Regions from separate parts of the Lentzea sp. NPDC051208 genome, predicted to be linked through region 1. Evidence: riboswitches for the same ligand, from Rfam matches in the RefSeq annotation. Region 1 holds a riboswitch; each other region holds the start of a gene.

Evidence for each region. A riboswitch is a leader RNA that binds a small molecule or an ion and turns the genes downstream of it on or off. The one in region 1 is predicted to bind thiamine pyrophosphate.
Region 2: linked by a shared signal. The riboswitch ahead of thiC (phosphomethylpyrimidine synthase ThiC) and the one ahead of AB0M48_RS14305 (thiamine ABC transporter substrate-binding protein) in region 1 are both predicted to bind thiamine pyrophosphate.
Region 3: linked by a shared signal. The riboswitch ahead of AB0M48_RS23850 (FAD-dependent oxidoreductase) and the one ahead of AB0M48_RS14305 (thiamine ABC transporter substrate-binding protein) in region 1 are both predicted to bind thiamine pyrophosphate.

Annotation. Positions count from the first base shown of each region.
Region 1 is NZ_JBFBAW010000005.1:290,740-295,174, forward strand. Features, by position in the region: gene AB0M48_RS14285 (BTAD domain-containing putative transcriptional regulator) at 1-884, shown strand, start outside; gene AB0M48_RS14290 (DUF6131 family protein) at 1,074-1,229, shown strand; gene AB0M48_RS14295 (mannosyltransferase) at 1,517-2,719, shown strand; gene AB0M48_RS14300 (4a-hydroxytetrahydrobiopterin dehydratase) at 2,725-3,018, opposite strand; TPP riboswitch at 3,051-3,163, shown strand; gene AB0M48_RS14305 (thiamine ABC transporter substrate-binding protein) at 3,186-4,154, shown strand; gene AB0M48_RS14310 (iron ABC transporter permease) at 4,184-4,435, shown strand, end outside.
Region 2 is NZ_JBFBAW010000009.1:290,037-294,471, forward strand. Features, by position in the region: gene thiD (bifunctional hydroxymethylpyrimidine kinase/phosphomethylpyrimidine kinase) at 1-521, opposite strand, end outside; gene thiC (phosphomethylpyrimidine synthase ThiC) at 518-2,158, opposite strand; TPP riboswitch at 2,148-2,272, opposite strand; gene AB0M48_RS23885 (LysE family translocator) at 2,982-3,584, opposite strand; gene AB0M48_RS23890 (aldo/keto reductase) at 3,672-4,435, shown strand, end outside.
Region 3 is NZ_JBFBAW010000009.1:284,703-289,137, forward strand. Features, by position in the region: gene AB0M48_RS23825 (S1 family peptidase) at 1-8, shown strand, start outside; partial or broken gene AB0M48_RS23830 (NADP-dependent oxidoreductase) at 65-163, opposite strand; gene AB0M48_RS23835 (hypothetical protein) at 200-457, shown strand; gene AB0M48_RS23840 (class III extradiol ring-cleavage dioxygenase) at 450-1,211, opposite strand; gene thiE (thiamine phosphate synthase) at 1,243-1,881, opposite strand; TPP riboswitch at 1,908-2,019, shown strand; gene AB0M48_RS23850 (FAD-dependent oxidoreductase) at 2,023-2,970, shown strand; gene thiS (sulfur carrier protein ThiS) at 2,967-3,167, shown strand; gene AB0M48_RS23860 (thiazole synthase) at 3,169-3,924, shown strand; gene AB0M48_RS23865 (MarR family transcriptional regulator) at 4,000-4,435, shown strand, end outside.

The sequences.
Region 1 (4,435 bases):
CGCTGGCGATCCGCGAGCGGATGGGCGATCGGGAAGGTCAGGCGGTCGGCCTGCTCAACATCGCTGCGGCGCTGTTCCGGCGGCCCGACCTCCCCGGCACGGAGCAGGCGTTGCGCAGGGCTCTGGAGCTCGCCGGTTCGGCTGTCGTGAGGTTGCACGTGCACGCGTCGCTGGCCGGTGTCCTGACCGAGCTGGGCCGCTTACCGGAAGTGATCGAGAACCACGAGGCCCAGCAGGCGCTGCAGGCGGAACTGGGGAACCCCCAGCCGCTCACGATCGGCATCATCGCCGTGGCGAGGGCGAAGCTGTTGCTCGGGTTCGCGGACGAGGCGTTCGACATCGTGCTCGACGTGCTCGAAGGACTGCGGGCGCGGTCCAGCTTCGAGGAGCGGTGGGATGCCTGGGAGATGATGGCCGACCTGTTCGACCACAGCGGTGACCACGACGACGCGCTGGCCGCCGCGCGCATCCTGCTCGAAGCCGCCTCCCAGGCCGACGTTCCCCAGGACGTGGCCGAGGCCAATCACGTGGCCGCGCGGGCCTACCGCAACCTCGGCGACCTCGACCGGGCGGCGCACCACCTGGGCGAGATGCGCTCGGATTCCGGCGCCTCGATCGCGTTGTGCCTGGGTGACGAGCATGCGGAGCGCGCGTTGCTGCACCTCGCTCTGGGGGAGACGGAGGAGGCGTTGCGCCACGCGGAAGACGCCGTCGCCACGTGTCGTCGCTACCACCAGCGCTTCTACGAAGCACGGTCGCTCGAGGTGCTGGCCGCCGTGCGACGCGCTGCGGGAGACGTGGACGGTGCAGGGGAGGCGGAGACGCAGGCGGCCATCCTCTATCGGGAGTGTGGTGTGGCCGAACGCCAGCTGACCGCGCAGTGAGACCATCGCGCCGTACCGGAGCTGTGGCGGAGCCCCGCGCTCGAGGCGGTGGACATCTTCGAGGAGATGAAGGACTCGCGGGCCGCCGTGATGAGCGAGCTGGTTGCATCGGTGACGAATGTATGAAGCGAGGTTTGTACCGACCTCGGTGGGGTAGCCCTAGAACAGGATTCCCCACCTGGAGGTGTCATGATCGTCCTCGGACTGATCCTGCTCGTCGTCGGCTGGCTTGCTGGCATCAGCATCCTGACGACGCTTGGCGTGGTGTTGCTGGTGATCGGCGCGATTCTCGCCGTGTTGGGCGCGGTCGGCAAGCCGATCGGTGGCCGGGCGCACTACTTCTAATCGCCGTACCAAGACACCGTTCCTCCCCCTCGGAGACGGTAACGAAGAAGGGGCAACCTCCACATGGGAGGTTGCCCCTTCTTCATGTCTCACAACGGCTTTACACGTTGTTCTTGGCGCGTGCGGCAGCGGCGAACACTCCGAACGCGACCCCCAGCATGGCCAGAGCGGCGACAGCGGCAACTACAAGATCAACAGACATGATCAGAAAAACTCCCTCTTGCGATCTCTCCCGTCCTAATGACGCCGGGGTACCCCGTTTCGTTGCCTCGGGTAACGTTTTCGGGGTGAAACTCCGTGCTGTGGAAGCGCGTGTGCTCTCCGTAGCACCGTGGCTGCTCGCGTTGTCGGTCGCCGGGCACATGTTCATGGTCGCCTTCCAGGCGAAGATGACCATGATCGACCTGCTGGTGTACCGCAACGGATCGCCGCACCTGTTCTCCGGCGACCTCTACGAGTGGCGGCTCGACCAGTACGCGGACGTGTTCCCGCTCCCGTTCACCTACCCGCCGTTCGCGGCCGCGATCTTCACGCCGATGAGCTGGGTGCCGTGGGAGGCGTCACGCTGGATCTGGCAGCTGATCTGCCTGGGCTGCCTGTACTTCATCGTGCGCACCAGCCTGAAACTGCTGAAGCTGCAGGACCCGCGCCGCGCCATGATGTGGACCGCGCTGACGCTGTGGATCGAGCCGGTCCGCACCACGCTCAACTACGGCCAGATCAACCTGGTGCTGGTCGCGATCCTGATCGGCACGCTTGCCAGCGCGCGCAACTGGGTCGGAGGTGCCGGTGTGGGTTTCGCCGCCGGCATCAAGCTCACGCCCGCGATTTCGGGGCTGTACTTCCTGATCCAGCGGCGGTGGATGGCCGCTGTGTGGTCGTTCGTCGCTTTTGTCGCGGTGTACGGCATCGGCTGGGCCATCTCACCGTCCCAGTCGGACAAGTTCTGGTTCCAGCTGCTCGGTGACGCGAGTCGCGTCGGGCCCGTGGGCAGCGCGATCAACCAGTCACTGCGCGGTGCGCTGAGCCGCACGGTCGGTTACGACGTCAAGACGGGGCCGATCTACATCGTCGCCGTGCTCGTCGTGGCCGCGCTCACGTGGTTCGCGGTCAGCAGGACCAAGGACGCGCTGGCGTTGATCGTCAGCGTCCAGATGCTCGGCCTGCTGGTCTCGCCGATCTCGTGGAGCCACCACTGGGTGTGGATGGTGCCCGCCCTCCTGTGGTTGATCTACGAGGGCGGTCACCTGCTCTGCAAGATCACCGCCGGCCTGTGGGTCCTGCTGACCGGCGGCTACCTGATCTCTTTCCTGCTGCTCGCCCAGCCGAACATCTGGGACTTCCCGCGGCCCTGGTACTTCGTGCTGCTCGGCTGGGGCTATCCGGCCGCGGGCATGCTCACGCTGGTCGCGATCGGGCTGGAAGCCAGGCGTCAGGGCAACGAGCCGCGCCCGGCGGTCCAGCAGGTCCGTGAGCAGCGCATGTCTTGACCGAATCAGCTCATCGCGTCCAGGACCCCGTCGATCTCCTCGGCGAGGGACACGTCGAGCGCGGTGATTCCTCCCTTGTAGTGCGTGCTCAGGCGAAATGTCAGTGTCTTGTACCGGATGTCGATGTCCGGGTGGTGGTTGTCGTTCTCCGCGATCTCCGCGATCCGGTTCACGACCATGATCGCGTGGGAGAAGCTCGGCAGCTCCACGGTCCGGACCAGCGCCGCGTCCTGGGGGCACCAGGCGGGCAGCTTGGGCAGGATGTGGTCCAACTGATCGTCGCTCAACAGCTCGGCCATGTCCTGATCGTCCCACCACGTCACGTAGGCTGCGCGTTTACCACGGGAGTCCGGTGAAGCGCCGGGCTGAGAGGAGGGCTCGCAAGCCCTCGACCGTCCACCTGATCCGGGTCATACCGGCGTAGGGAGAGATCGCTGTGAGAAGGATTTGTGCTGTTTTCGCTGCTCTGGCGCTGACCGGTTGTTCGGCCGGCACGTCGACCGTGCCGCAGTCGCACGAGGTCACGCTGGTGACCCACGACTCGTTCGCGGTGAAGCCGGAGGTGCTGGAGGAGTTCCAGAAGTCCTCGGGCATCACCGTGAAGCAGGTCGCGAGCGGTGACGCGGGCGAACTGACGAACAAGCTGGTGCTCACCAAGGCCAACCCGATCGGCGACGTCGCCTTCGGCGTCGACTCGACGTTCGCCTCGCGGGCGCTCTCGGAAGGCGTGTTCGCCGAGTACGCCTCGCCGGAGGCCTCGAAGGGTGCCCAGCGCTACAAGGCCGACGACTCGAACCGCCTGCAGGCCGTCGACGTCGGTGACGTGTGCCTGAACATCGACCCGGCCAAGCTCGGCGGCGTCGAGCCCAAGTCGTACGACGACCTGATCGACCCGAAGTTCAAGGACAAGCTGGTCGTCGAGAACCCGGCCACGTCCTCGCCCGGTCTCGCGTTCCTGCTCGGCACGATCGCCGAGTACGGCGAGAACGGCTGGCAGGAGTACTGGACCAAGCTCAGGGCCAACGGCGTCAAGGTCGTGAGCGGCTGGGAAGAGGCCTACAACCAGGAGTTCTCCGCCACCAAGGGCGACCGGCCGATCGTCGTGTCCTACGCGTCGTCGCCGTCGGCCGAGGGCGGCAAGACCAAGGCGGTGCTGGACACCTGCTACCGCCAGGTCGAGTACGCGGGCGTGCTGTCCGGTGCCAAGAACCCCGAGGACGCGAAGAAGGTCCTCGACTTCCTGCTGGGCGAGAAGTTCCAGGCCCAGGTGGCCGAGCAGATGTACGTCTACCCGTCGCGTGAGGGTGTCGCGCTGCCCGAGTCGTGGGCCAAGGACGCGCCGTTGCCGCCGAACCCGCAGGCCCTGCCCGCGGACAAGGTGAAGGACAACCGCGAAGCGTGGGTCGAGCAGTGGCGCAAGCTCGTGCAGGGCTGAGTTCCCGCACGGGCTGGTCGGCGGCGGCACTGCTGCCGCTCGCCTTCCTCGCCCTCTTCTTCGCCTGGCCCGTGCTGGCGATCGTCTCGCTCGGGCTGCGCGAAGGTGGTGTGCTGCCGGCGCTCGCCGACAGCGACACCTGGGAACTGGTCGGCTTCACGCTGGGGCAGGCGCTGGCGTCGACGGTCGTGGCGGTCCTCGCCGGGATGCCGCTGGCGTTCGTGCTGGCGCGGTGCCGGATTCGCGGCCTCGGGCTGATCAGGGCCGCCGTGATGGTGCCG
Region 2 (4,435 bases), on a different contig from region 1:
CCCAGGGCGTGCAACGCCTCCGCCGCCACGCGCTGGTCCACTCGATCCTTCACCTCGATGCCGGTGATCAGCCGCACCTCGTCGAGGTTCGGCGTCACCAGCGTCGCGCGCGGGAACAGCAGGCCGCGCAACGCGTCCAGGGCGTTGTCGGCCAGGAGTTGGTTGCCGTGCATGGACGCCGAGACCGGGTCGACGACGAACGGGATCTTCCCCGAGCCGATGCCGACGCGGTCCAGGGCCGGGGCGACGGCCTCGATGATCGCCGCCGACGCGAGCATGCCGGTCTTCGCGGCCTGCACGCCGATGTCCTCGACGACCGAGATGATCTGCGCCGCTACCGTGTCGGCCGGGATCTCCGAGACTCCCGTGACGCCCAGCGAGTTCTGGACCGTCACGGCCGTCAGTGCGACGCAGCCGTGCACTCCGCACGCGAAGAGCGTGCGGAGGTCGGCCTGGATGCCCGCACCACCGCCGGAATCGCTTCCGGCGATGGTGAGGACCCTGGGTGGTGACTCGGTCACGAAGTCTCCACGACCGGGAGGTAGACCTTCTTGCCCGTGTCGGCGAACTCGTCGGACTTCTCCGCCATGCCCGCCTCGATCGCCTCCACTGTGGACAGTCCGCGTTCCTCTGCGTAGCGCCGCACGTCCTGCGTGATCTTCATGGAGCAGAACTTCGGCCCGCACATCGAGCAGAAGTGCGCCGTCTTCGCCGGTTCCGCGGGAAGCGTCTCGTCGTGGAACGAGCGCGCGGTGTCCGGGTCGAGCGACAGGTTGAACTGGTCCTCCCAGCGGAACTCGAACCGCGCCTTGGACAGCGCGTCGTCCCAGTCCTGGACGCCGGGATGGCCCTTGGCGAGGTCCGCGCTGTGCGCCGCGATCTTGTACGTGATCACGCCGGTCTTCACGTCGTCGCGGTTCGGCAGGCCGAGGTGCTCCTTCGGCGTGACGTAGCAGAGCATCGCGGTGCCCAGCCAGCCGATCTGCGCCGCGCCGATCGCGGACGTGATGTGGTCGTACGCCGGCGCGATGTCCGTGGCCAGCGGCCCGAGGGTGTAGAACGGCGCCTCGCCGCACCACTCCTCTTCGAGCCGGACGTTCTCGGCGATCTTGTGCATCGGCACGTGGCCGGGGCCCTCGATCATGACCTGGACGTCGCGAGCGCGCGCGATGTGCGTGAGCTCGCCGAGGGTCTTCAGTTCGGCGAACTGCGCCGCGTCGTTGGCGTCCGCGATGGAACCCGGCCGCAGGCCGTCACCCAGCGAGAACGTCACGTCGTAGGTGCGCAGGATGTCGCAGAGCTCCTCGAAGTGCGTGTAGAGGAAGCTCTCCTTGTGGTGCGCGAGGCACCACGCGGCCATGATCGAACCGCCGCGCGAGACGATGCCCGTGACGCGCTTGGCCGTCAGCGGCACGTACCGCAGCAGCACGCCCGCGTGCACGGTCATGTAGTCGACGCCCTGCTCGCACTGCTCGATGACGGTGTCGCGGTAGACCTCCCACGACAGCGCCGCCGGGTCGCCGTTCACCTTCTCCAGCGCCTGGTAGATCGGCACGGTGCCGATCGGCACCGGCGAGTTGCGCAGGATCCACTCGCGCGTCTCGTGGATCCGCTTGCCGGTGGACAGGTCCATGATCGTGTCGGCACCCCAGCGCGACGCCCACACCATCTTCTCGACCTCGTCCTCGATCGACGACGACACCGCGGAGTTGCCGATGTTGGCGTTGATCTTCACGAGGAACTTCTTGCCGATGATCATCGGCTCGGCCTCGGGGTGCTTGCGGTTCAACGGGATGACCGCACGCCCGATGGCCACCTCCTCGCGGACGAACTCCGCGTCGAGGCTCTCTCGCGTCGCGACGTAGCGCATCTCCGGGGTGATGATCCCGGCCTTCGCGTACGCGAGCTGGGTGACAGCTCCGTTGATCGGTTCCCGTTCGGCGATCCACCCCGACCTCAGGTCGGGGAGTCCACTGTGGACGTCGATGGTCGCGTTGTCGTCGGTATACGGACCGGAAGTGTCGTACAGATCGACATGTTCGCCGTTGGTCAGTTCCACCCTGCGGAAAGGCACACCATCGCGGTACACCTTTCGAGACCCGGAGATCGGGCCGGTGGTCACACTGGGCTTGACCGAACGGTCGTCAAGTGCCGTCACGACATTCCTCCCTACGCCGGCATTACCCGGTCAGGTTCAGGCGGTCGGTGACGCCGGCTCCACAGCCAGTCACCCTCTCAGCCCGCTCAGGCGCGAGCTCCCGCGTTGTGTTGAGTTGTCGAGAACCGACCATAGTCAGAGCGCGCCGTAGCTGCCAAGGGCGTCGTTTGCCCCTAATCTCTTCCTCGTGGCTGATCACCAGCCGTTCCCGCCCGGCGCGCGACGCGGTCAGCGTCCCGCCGTGGTCTCGGCATGCCCTTCCTGCGGTGAACTCGCAGGCCGGGGCTACCCCGACTGCGGCTTCTGCGCCGAGCTGCTCGACCAGTTCTGGCTCGCGGACTGGGAGGCGCTGCGGACGTCGTCCCAGCTGGCGGACCGGGAGCTGGCCGAACTGGTCACCTCCGCGGACGTCGGCCAGTACCCCTGGACGTGCGTCGACTGGGCGATGACACTGCTGGCGTGCTCCCGCTGCGGTGCCGAACTGGGCACGGGGCCGGTCGAGTGCGTGCGGTGCGCGGTCACCGAGGAGCGCCGGTGGACCTGGGACCACGCGGCGCACCCGTACACGATGACCGCGAACGAGCACCTGCTCCGCGTCGCCCGCGCGGCCCTGCGCGCACCCCACCGGCGTCGTCCGGCCGTCGTGCAGGCCTGGCAGCTGGTGCTGCCGTTCCTGATCGCCGGTGAGGTGATCGAGTTCGGTCGTCTGGACCGGATCCGCGCGCACGTGCTGGCCGGCGGCTACGCGTCGATGGCGGCCTGCCACACCTTCGGCGAGCTGGCCGGGTTGCCCGAGCTCTTCTGGCGCCGGGGCAACCCGATCTCAACGCGGGTCGAGTACCAGCCGGATTCCGAGCGCCAGCAGCACGCCGCCCGACAGCTTCTCGAGCGCGGGACGAACGCGCGGCCTGCCGAGCCAGCCCCTGATCGTGTGCAGGATCGACACGATGATCAGGTACCAGACGGTGTCGATCAGCACCCAGCCGATGGCGAGGAAGAGCAGAACCCCCTGGCCGGCCTCCCCGGCAGGCACGAACTGCGGTAGGAACGAGATCGCGAACACGCCGAGCTTCGGGTTGGCCAGGTTCACGACCAGGCCGCTGCGGAACGCGTGGCTGGCGGGCGGCGGCGCCGCGTCCGGCAGGCTCTTGCTGATCAGGGCCTTGACGCCCAGGTAGATCAGGAAGACGGCCCCCGCGATCCGGAGCGCGTGGAAGGCGATTTCGGACGCCGTGAGCAGCACGCTCAGGCCCAGGGCGGCGGCGACGGCCCAGCAGGCGACGCCGACCTCCATGCCGAACACCGTCGCCAGCGCGGCTTTTCGCCCGTGCACCGACTGTCGCAGGACCATGGCCGTGCCAGGTCCGGGCGACAGCGCGATGAGGAACGAGGCCGCGACGAAGGCGACGATGTTGTCGATGGGCATGCCTCGATGGTCGCTGGTCGCTGCAATTTCTTTTTTCCAGAAGCGGCGGGTTGACCTGGAGCGCACTCCAGGATGTTCGGTGTCCCCATGACCTTGGAACTGGGCGAGCTGGGATTCGGCACGTGGGCCATGGGTGGACCGTTCTCGGGTCCGGACGGCCTGCCGGTCGGCTGGGGACCGGCGGACGACGGCGAGTCGGTCAAGGCGTTGCGGCGGGCGGTGGAGCTGGGTGTGACGCTGTTCGACACGGCGGACGTCTACGGCTGCGGACACGCGGAGACGGTGGTGGGGCAAGCGCTTGCGGACCTGCGTGACCAGGTGCTGATCGCCACGAAGTGGGGCTGCGGGTTCGACGCGGGGTCGAGGCGGATGACCGGCAACGAGGGGTCGGTCGAGTACCTGCGCCGCGCCGTCGAGGGGTCGTTGCGGCGGCTGGGCACCGACCGGATCGACCTCTACCAGCTGCACGTGGGCGACCTGGGGATGGAGGAGGCGGCGCTGCTGCGCGACGAGTGCGAGGCGCTGGTCGCGGCCGGCAAGATCCGCGCCTACGGCTGGAGCACCGACGACGTCAAGCGGGCGCGGTTCTTCTGCGAGGGGGAGCACGGGATCGCGGCGCAGGCCGACATCAACCTGCTGTTCGACAACCCCGCGATGTACGCGGGGGACTTCGCGGTGCTGTGCCGGAGGCCGTTGGCGATGGGGCTGCTGGCGCGGGAGACGTTCCCGGAGTTGCCCGCGGACGACGTGCGCGTCACGAACCCGTCCTGGCTGCGGTTCTTCGTCGACGGGAAGCCGTCGCCCTCGTACTTCGCGGCTCGTGAGGCCGTTCGGGACGTGCTGACGTCGGG
Region 3 (4,435 bases), on a different contig from region 1:
GGGGCTAGTGCCCGTGACACCGTGAAGCGCTGCGACACCCCGGTGTCGCAGCGCTTTCGCGTTCTCAGCCGTCGACGAGCACGATCTTGCCGTGGGCGTGGCCGGTCTCGCTCAGCCTGTGCGCGCCGGCGCCGCGGGAGGGCGGGAAGACGCCGGCGAGCGGTTCTGCCGGACGGTGGAGCAGGTCTGCCTGCTCCACGTGCTGGACCGCGGGTTCTCGGCGGCGTTCACGACCGCCTGTCCCCGCGCGATCGACTTCGCCGCGGTGCGCGACAGGGCGTTCCGGTCGCTCACCGAGCTCATCCGCCGGGCGAAGGCGACCGGAAGACTGCGGCCCGACTTCTCGGTCGACGACATGGTGCTGCTGCTCATGGCCAGCGGGGGCGTCCGTGCCGGGACGCCCGCTGCCGCGCGGCGGTTCGTCACCCTCTTCCTGGAGGGCGCTGCCGCTAGCTGAACTGGACGGACCGCTTCGAGAGCCCGTACCAGAAGCCTTCGACGCTGGTGCGGGCCTTCTCGTCGCTGGCGGCGCCGAGCGCCACGAACAACGGCGCGAAGTGCTCAGTCCTCGGATGTGCGATGCCGGCGGCCGGTGCCTTCACCTGGAAGTCGAGCAGCGCGTCGACGTCGCCGTTCGCGAGCTGCTGGTGCGCCCAGTCGTCGAACTCCTTCGACCACGACGGCGGCTCGTAGTCCGGTCCGGCGGGGAAGTTCACGCAGCTCAGGTTGTGCGTCATGAACCCGCTGCCGACGATCAGGACGTTGCGGTCCCGCAGCGGCGCGAGCTTGCGGCCGATCTCGTGCAGCTCACGCGGGTCGAGCGTGGGCATCGACATCTGCAGCACCGGTACGTCGGCGTCCGGGAACATCTCCTTCAGCGGCACGTAGGCGCCGTGGTCGAGTCCGCGCTGCTCGTCCTGCTCGACGTGGCCGCCGAGGAGCTTGCGCACGTCGTTCGCGAGCTCGGGTGCGCCCGGCGCCTCGTACGTGACCTCGTAGTAGCGCTGCGGGAAGCCCCAGAAGTCGTGGACCAGCGGCACGGTCGTCGTCGCGCCGATGGTGGTCGGCGCCTCCTCCCAGTGCGCGGAGACCATGAGCACGGCCTCCGGGCGCGGGAGGGTGGCGGACCAGTCCTTCAGCTCTCTGGTCCACGTCTCGTCGTCGGCCAGCGGGGGAGCCCCGTGGCTCAGGTACAGCACAGGTGCGCTCACGTCTCCGAGCGTACGCCTGTTAGTTCAAATTTCAACTACTAAGTTCAATTTTGAACGACTCGGCGGCCTTGCGCGGGTCCTCGGCGTCGGTGATGGCCCGGACGACGACCACTCGGGTGGCTCCAGCGGCCTTGACCTCGTGGAGGTTCGTGAGGTCGATGCCACCGATCGCGAACCACGGGCGGTCGGTCCTGGTGACGCGGACGAGGTCGAGCCCCGGTGCCGGACGGCCCGGCTTGGTCGGGGTCGGCCAGCACGGACCGGTGCAGAAGTAGTCCACGCCGGGTTCCGCGGCTGCCTCGGTCATCTGGCCGACGTCGTGCGTGGACCGGCCGATCACCACCTCGTCACCGATGATCCGGCGGGCGAGCGGGACGGGCAGGTCGTCCTGGCCGAGGTGCAGCACGTCGGCCTGCACGGCGTGCGCGATGTCCGCGCGGTCGTTGACGGCGAGCAGCCGGCCGTGGCGTTCGGTGGCCTCGGCGAGGACCTCGATCGCCTCGATCTCCTGCTTCGCCTCCAGTGACTTGTCCCGCAACTGGATGATGTCGACGCCGCCCGCGAGCGCCGCGTCCGCGAACTCGGCCAGATCAGGCCGGTTCGGCGTGCAGAGGTAGAGGGTCGCGTCGGCGAGTCGTTGCCTGATCAGGTTTCCGTCGAGTCCTGGCACGCACGCACGTTAACCGTTATGTTGAAGTCGGTCCGCACGGGAGCCTGGAGAACACCGGGCTGAGAGGGAGCGTGGTTCGCTCCGACCGTCGAACCTGATCCGGGTCATGCCGGCGCAGGGAGCGTGAATGCCTTGAGCAGTGTGGAAGTGGCCGTCCGGGGTGGCGGTGTCATCGGGCTGTCCGTGGCGTTGGCGGCGGCACGGGCCGGGTTCTCGGTCTCCGTGTTCGACGACGGCTCGCCGCACGCCGGTTCGCGGGTCGCGGGCGGCATGCTCGCACCGCTGACGGAGGCCTGGCCGGGCGAGGAAGCCGTGGTGGCGCAGGGGGTCGAGGCCCTGGCGATGTGGCCGGAGTTCGCCGCGTCGATCGGCGTTCCGCTGTTCGAGGCCGGGACGCTGGCCGTCGGGACGCAGCCGGGCGACCTCGCCGACCTGCGGCACGCGGGGGACCTGCTGACCTCGCGGGAGATCCGGGCGCTCGAACCCTCCCTGGGCCCGGCGGTGCGCGGGGGCGTGTACGCGGCCGGGGATCTCGCCGTCGACAACAGGGTGCTGCTTTCCGCACTGTGGAAGGCTTGCCTGGACGCCGGGGTCGTGTCCTCAGTGGAGGGACGGGTCACGGTGATCGCGGCCGGGGCGTGGAGCGGCCGGTTGCACCCGGCCCTGAAGGACGTGATCCGGCCGGTCAAGGGCGAGATCCTGAGACTTTCGCACCGGCCCGGCGCGTTGCCGCCGCCTCGTCACACGATCCGTGCGCTGGTCTCGGGCCGCCCGGTCTACCTGGTGCCGCGAGACGACGGCCTGGTCGTCGGCGCGACCCAGTACGAGGCCGGGTTCGACACCGACGTGTCCGTCGCGGGCGTGCGGGACCTGTTGCGGGACGCGGAAACCGTGCTGCCGGGCATCGCCGAGTACGCGCTGACCGAGGCCGCCGTCGGGTTCCGCGCGGGCAGCCCGGACAACGTGCCGATCGTGCGTTTCCTCGAGCCCGGCGTCATCGCCGCGACCGGCCACCACCGCAACGGGCTGTTGCTGGCCCCGCACACCGCTCGACTCGTCGTCGAGCTGCTCCAGGGAGGAAGTTCGTGAAGGCACAGGTGAACGGGACTTCCCGTGACTTGGTAGAAGGCACGTCGGTGGCCGCGGTCGTGACGCTGGTGGGAGCACCCGACAAGGGCGTGGCCGTGGCGCTCGACGGCGCCGTGGTGCCGAGGGCGTTGTGGGACAGGACGATCGTGCCGGACGGCGGCGTCGTCGAGGTGCTGACCGCGGTCCAGGGAGGCTGACGTGGACGATCCGCTGATCATCGCGGGCCGGGAGTTCCGGTCCAGGCTCATCACCGGCACCGGCGGTGCCGCGAACCTCTCGGTGCTGGAACGGGCCCTGGTCGCGTCCGGCACCGAGCTCACCACCGTGGCGATGCGCCGCGTCGACGCCGCAGGCCAGACCGGTGTGCTGGAGTTGTTGCGGCGCCTTGGAATCGAGGTGCTGCCCAACACGGCGGGCTGCCGCACGTCCGCCGAGGCCGTGCTGACCGCCCAGCTGGCGCGCGAGGCGCTGGAGACGAACTGGGTCAAGCTCGAGGTGGTGCACGACGAGGAGACCCTGCTGCCGGACCCGGTCGAGCTGCTCGACGCGGCCGAGCGGCTGGTCAACGACGGCTTCGTCGTCCTGCCCTACACCAACGACGATCCGGTGCTGGCGTTGAAGCTGCAGGACATCGGCTGCGCGACCGTCATGCCGCTGGGCTCGCCCATCGGTACGGGTCTCGGCATCCGCAACCCGCACAACATCGAGCTGATCACTTCCCGTGCTTCTGTTCCAGTAGTTCTCGACGCGGGCATCGGCACGGCCTCGGACGCGGCCCTGGCGATGGAACTCGGCTGCTCAGCGGTGTTGCTGGCGACCGCGGTCACCCGGGCCCAGGACCCGGAACGGATGGGCGCCGCCATGCGTTGTGCGGTCGAGGGCGGACGTCTGGCGCGCTTGGCCGGAAGGATTCCGCAACGCTTTTGGGCCCAAGCGTCTTCGCCGGGTCTCTGAGTCGCTACCTTGGGTACTCACGTGTTGGGGGATGATTGAGCACTACCTGAAATCCGCCGAGGAGGACGACTAGCCGTGACGGCCCCCATTGACGCCGAGGTCGAGGACGCGACCGCGCGCCTGTACCTGGCGATCGGCCGGCTGGCCCGGTTGCTGCGACGCACCGGTTCCCCCGGACTCGGCCCCGGTGCGGTCTCCGCGCTGGCCACCCTCGCGCGCTGCGGGCCCATGCGCCTAGGCGACCTGGCGAACAAGGAGGGCGTGGCGCCCCCGACGTTGTCCCGCATCGTCGCCGCGCTGGTCGAGGCCGGGTACGTGAAGCGCGAACCCGACCCGCAGGACGGCCGCGCCTGGCTCGCCACCCCCACGCCCGAGGGCGAGACGATGGTGTCCGGCGTGCGGTCCGCGCGGGTGCGCGAGCTGCAGCGGCGGATCGAACAGCTGACGCCGGAGCACATCGCGGCTCTGGTGGGCGCTCTCGACGCGCTGGAGACGTTGGTAGGCGAAGAGC